One region of the Kitasatospora sp. NPDC057965 genome, then DNA from elsewhere that is predicted to be linked to it. Evidence: riboswitches for the same ligand, from Rfam matches in the RefSeq annotation. Region 1 holds a riboswitch; the other holds the start of a gene.
The links. A riboswitch is a leader RNA that binds a small molecule or an ion and turns the genes downstream of it on or off. The one in region 1 is predicted to bind glycine.
Positions count from the first base shown of each region.

Region 2: another riboswitch for glycine. It lies ahead of gcvP (aminomethyl-transferring glycine dehydrogenase); the one in region 1 lies ahead of gcvT (glycine cleavage system aminomethyltransferase GcvT).

Region 1 covers NZ_JBHVPZ010000019.1:144,868-147,335, forward strand. The annotation lists gene glyA (serine hydroxymethyltransferase) at 1-30, opposite strand, end outside; gene gcvH (glycine cleavage system protein GcvH) at 114-497, opposite strand; gene gcvT (glycine cleavage system aminomethyltransferase GcvT) at 598-1,719, opposite strand; glycine riboswitch at 1,939-2,046, opposite strand; gene ACFVVU_RS24825 (enhanced serine sensitivity protein SseB) at 2,225-2,468, shown strand, end outside.
Region 2 covers NZ_JBHVPZ010000021.1:13,616-16,083, forward strand. The annotation lists gene ACFVVU_RS25800 (DUF2382 domain-containing protein) at 1-1,098, opposite strand, end outside; glycine riboswitch at 1,314-1,417, shown strand; gene gcvP (aminomethyl-transferring glycine dehydrogenase) at 1,658-2,468, shown strand, end outside.

The DNA of each region.
Region 1 (2,468 bases):
GGCGTGCAGGGACTGGTTCAGAACCGTCATGGTGGGGTCTTCCCGGGAGGAGGCGGGGCAGAGGGGGGCCGGCAGCGGGGCGGCCGCGGTGCGACGGCCGCCCCGGCGGTGGCTCAGGCCGAGGGGTTGGTGAGCGCGGTGTACTCGTCGGCGGTCAGCAGCTTGCCGGTCGACTCGACGCGGACCTTGAACAGCCAGCCACCCTCGAACGGCTCGCTGTTGACCAGGCTGTTGTCGTCGGAGACGGCCTCGTTGACCTCGGTGACCTCACCGGTGACCGGCGAGAACAGGTCGCTGACCGACTTGGTCGACTCCAGCTCGCCACAGGTCTCGCCGGCGGTCACGGTGTCGCCGACCTCGGGGAGCTGCACGTACACGATGTCGCCGAGGGCGTCGGCGGCGTGCTTGGTGATGCCGATCGTGGCGACCTCACCGGCCTCGGAGGTGGTCAGCCACTCGTGCTCGTCGGTGTACTGCAGGTGCTGGGGGTTGCTCATGGCGTCATTCTCCAGGATGGGAAGCGGGTACGACGAAGCGGCCCGGCGCGCGGACCTGCCTCGCGTGGGAAACAGCGGGGAAACCGGTGGGGGAGGGGCGTCAGCGGGCGCGCTTGTAGAACGGCAGCGCCACGACCTGGACCGGCTCGTGCTTGCCGCGCACGTCCACCGCGACGGTGGTGCCGGGGGCGGCGTGGGCCGCGTCCACGTAGGCCATCGCGATCGGCTTCTCCAGCGTCGGGGAGGGCGCGCCGGAGGTGATCCGGCCGATCGGCTCGCCGTCGGTGGAGACCACGGTGTACTCGGCGCGCGGCACGCGCTTGCCCTCGGAGACCAGGCCGACCAGCACCCGTGGCGCCTTGGCCTCGGCCTCGGCGGCGGCCCGCTCCAGGGCCTTGCGACCGACGAAGGCGCCCTCGTTGGTGGTCTTGTCGAAGCGGACGACCCGGCCCAGGCCCGCGTCGAACGGGGTCAGGTCGGTGGACAGCTCGTGGCCGTACAGCGGCATGCCGGCCTCCAGGCGCAGCGTGTCGCGGCAGGACAGGCCGCAGGGGATCAGACCGCGCCCGGCGCCGGCCTCGGTCAGGGCCTGCCAGATGTGCTCGGCGTCGCCCGGGTTGCAGAAGATCTCGAAGCCGTCCTCGCCGGTGTAACCGGTGCGGGCGAGCAGCACGTCGCGGCCGGCCACCTGGGCCGGGAGGATCGCGTAGTACTTCAGGCCGGGCAGGTCGGCCTCGGTGGTGTCGGCCAGGATCGCGGTGGACTCCGGGCCCTGCACGGCGATCAGCGCGTAGGCGTCGCGGTCGTCGGAGACGACGGCGTTGTAGCCCTTGGCGCGGGCGATCAGCTCGTCCAGGACCAGCTGGGCGTTGGAGGCGTTGGCGACGACCAGGAAGGCGTCCTCACGCAGGCGGTAGACGATCAGGTCGTCCAGGATGCCGCCGTCCTCGGCACAGATCATGGTGTAGCGGGCGCGCAGCACGCCGAGTGCGGAGACGAAGCCGACCAGGGCGTGGTCCAGCATCTCGCCGGCCTGCGGGCCGGTGACGGTGATCTCGCCCATGTGGGAGAGGTCGAACAGACCGGCCTTGGTGCGGACGGCGAGGTGCTCCTCGCGCTCGCTGCCGTAGCGCAGCGGCATGTCCCAGCCGGCGAAGTCGGTCATGGTGGCGCCGAGGGCGCGGTGCAGCGCGTCGAGCGCGGTGAGGCGGAGGGACGACATGGCCAGGAACTCCTCGGTCGGGGCACTCAGGGGTGCGCGCGCCGGGACCGGCCCCGTCTCGGGGGCGGCGGACCCTGCGCGCGGGCATGCGGCGGCTGGGTCTCCCCATCTGTCGTCGTACCTGAGAGCTTCACCGTCCACTGCCCTGTAGGGGACAGCATGGCGGCTTGCACCGTGGGTGGGCGGACGGCAGGGCCGTACGCCGCTTTCCAGATGTGCCTAACCCGTGCGGTAGGGGTGCCTGAGAGATTCCGGGGAGGACTTGCTCCTTCGGCGCCGGCTGTGCCGCCTGGACGGGGGCACTCCGGACTCTCCCGCGCGGGTTCGAGCGGCCGGTATGGAGTTGGCGGGGCCTGGGTGGATGCCACCGCAGACGCGCACATCATGGCACGTCCGCCGGGACAAGGGGAGAGGGGGCTGCGTCACGTCGGGCCTGACGGCCCGGGGCGGGGTGCCGGAACGCTAGGCTGCGGGCATCGGCGAGCAGAGGACGGTACGGCGGCGCATGGGGTACCCGGTGGAGCAGCAGGGGTGGGGCGGGGCCGAGTCGGCGCCGCCGGGAGGCGCGTGGCCGGCCAACGAGCTGGAGCAGGTGCTCACCGCCGCGCTCGGCGACCCCGGTGCGACCCCCCGGGTGATCGAGGTGCTGGCGCGCAGCCAGGTGTGGATCCCGCTGCCGGCGGGCGGCGACCCGCAGGGGCGGTCGCTGGACCTGCCGACGATCGAACTGGCCGGCGACCCCTATGTCC
Region 2 (2,468 bases), on a different contig from region 1:
CGGCGAACTCGGGAAGGCCGCCGTGGCCGCGGCGTTGTCGTGGACCTCGACCTGCTCGCGCCGCAGCTCCTCGCGGATCACCTCCTCAGTGGTGTACCGCTCGACCACCAGCCGGACCCGTTCGACCGGCGCCAGGTACTTGCGGACCACCGGACGCTCCTCGCGCAGGGTGACCTCCTCCACCGCCTCGGCGATCTCCTTCTCGTCGAGCGTGGCCCGCTCGGCCTCGCCGACCGGCACCCGTTCGACCCGGACCCGCTCGCGGACCACCGGGATCCGGCGCTCCACCTGCTCGCTGGTCACGTACTTGCGCAGCTTCGCGGTGCCGATCACATGCCACTCGGTGGTGACGTCCAGGCGCTCCTCGCGGCAGGTGATCTCCACCGGGCCGGTGGGGGAGGAGGCGGCCGGGCCGGTCTCGGGCCGCCGCGCGGGGTGCGGCCGCGGCTCGGTGGCGGGGTGGGGCGCGGTGGGCGCGGCCGGGGGAGCGGCGAAGGTCCGTGCGCGGGTCTCCGGCGCGGCGTCGGCCGGCTTGTCGAGGTCGGCCGCCCGGTGGAAGGTGAGCTGCTTGGCCGGGCGTGAGGCGCCGGTTCCGCTGACCGCTCCCGTTCCGTTGGTGGCGGCCGTCGCGTTCGGGGCGCCCGTCCCGGCCGGGGCTCCCGTCGCGTTCGGGGCGGGCGGGTTCGTGGGTGCGACGGTGGTGCCGGTGTCCGCGGTGGTGCCGAAGTCGAGGTCGGCCGGCTTCTCCGAGGGGCCCTGGCCCGGCGCCGACGGCCGCCCCTCCGCCGGGGTGTCCAGCCCGTAGTAGCGGTAGAGCTGGAGCTCCTGGGCGGGCGACAGGTGCTGGCCCACGCCGAAGTCCGGCGACTCCTTCACCAGGGACTTGTCGTACGGCACCCGCAGCTCGTCGCCGGAGAACTCGCTCGTGGTCAGCGGGACGAAGGCGTCCCGGCCGAAGATGCCGGTCCGGACGGCGGCCCACTCGGGGCGGCCGGTGGAGTCGTCCAGGTACACCTCGTCGATGGTGCCGATCTTGTCCCCGTTGCGGTCCACCGCCTTGTGGCCGATGAGGTCCCGGGGGTCGATGTCGGTCTGCACTCTTTTCCTCCAGTGCGGTGGGCTCGCGGAAACGCCCGCAGGACAGTGCCACTTCACACCAAAAGCCATGAAACGGGCGCACGCGAGCGGGATGCGGCCGGACGGGCCCGGGGCTGCGCCGACCGGGGCACGGCCGCTGACAGCGGTGAAGTCGTCGAAGGACCTGACGCACCCGTGATCGCGGTGCCTCCCGCTGGTACCCTGGGCGCGACCGCCGAGCCCGCTCGGGAGAGTCCTCGACAGCGGAACCCGCTGGTCGTGGCGCCGAAGGAGCAACTCCTCCCCGGAATCTCTCAGGCATCCGTACCGTGCGGGATAGGTCACTCTGGAAAGCAGGGCAGGATCGCGGGCGAGGGAGCCGGCGGACCCCACCCTCACCGACGGTGCAAGCCGGCGGGGCGTCCCACGGCGCTCCGTGCGGGCGAAGCTCTCAGGTCCCGATGACAGAGGGGGAGGCCTGTCGGGTTCGTCCGACCGGTCCGCTCCGCTGTTGTCCGCAGCGGCGAGGCGCCCGGCGTGCGCACCCCCGCCGGTCCGTGACCAGGAGGCCTCGACCACCATGAACGCCCAGCCGAACTCGGGACGCCCCACCACCCCCGCGACCCTCACCGAGCTCGAACAGGCCAGCCCCTTCGAGAACCGCCACATCGGCCCCGACGCCGCCGCGCAGGAGAAGATGCTGGCCCAGGTCGGGTACGCCTCGCTGGACGAGCTGGCCACCGCCGCCGTCCCCGAGGCCATCCGCTCGATCACCGCGCTCGACCTGCCCGCCGGGCGCAGCGAGGCCCAGGTCCTCGCCGAGCTGCGCGACCTGGCCGGCCGCAACACCGTGCTCACGTCGATGATCGGCCTGGGCTACTACGGCACCTTCACCCCGCCGGTGATCCTGCGCAACGTCATGGAGAACCCGGCCTGGTACACCGCGTACACGCCGTACCAGCCGGAGATCTCGCAGGGCCGCCTGGAGGCGCTGCTCAACTTCCAGACCCTGGTCTCCGACCTGACCGGTCTGCCCACCTCCGGCTCCTCCCTGCTGGACGAGGGCACCGCGGCCGCCGAGGCGATGGCGCTGGCCCGCCGCGTCACCAAGGTCAAGGGCGGCGTCTTCCTGGTCGACGCCGAGACCCTGCCGCAGACCGTCGCGGTGATCAACACCCGCGCCGTGCCGACCGGCGTCGAGGTGGTCGTCGCCGACCTGTCCGAGGGCATCCCGGCCGAGATCGCCGAGCGCGGTGTCTTCGGCGTGCTGCTCCAGTACCCCGGCGCCACCGGCGTGGTCCGCGACCTCGCCCCGGTGATCGAGCAGGCCCACGGCCTGGGCGCGATCGTCGCCGTCGCCGCCGACCTGCTCGCGCTCACCCTGCTGAAGT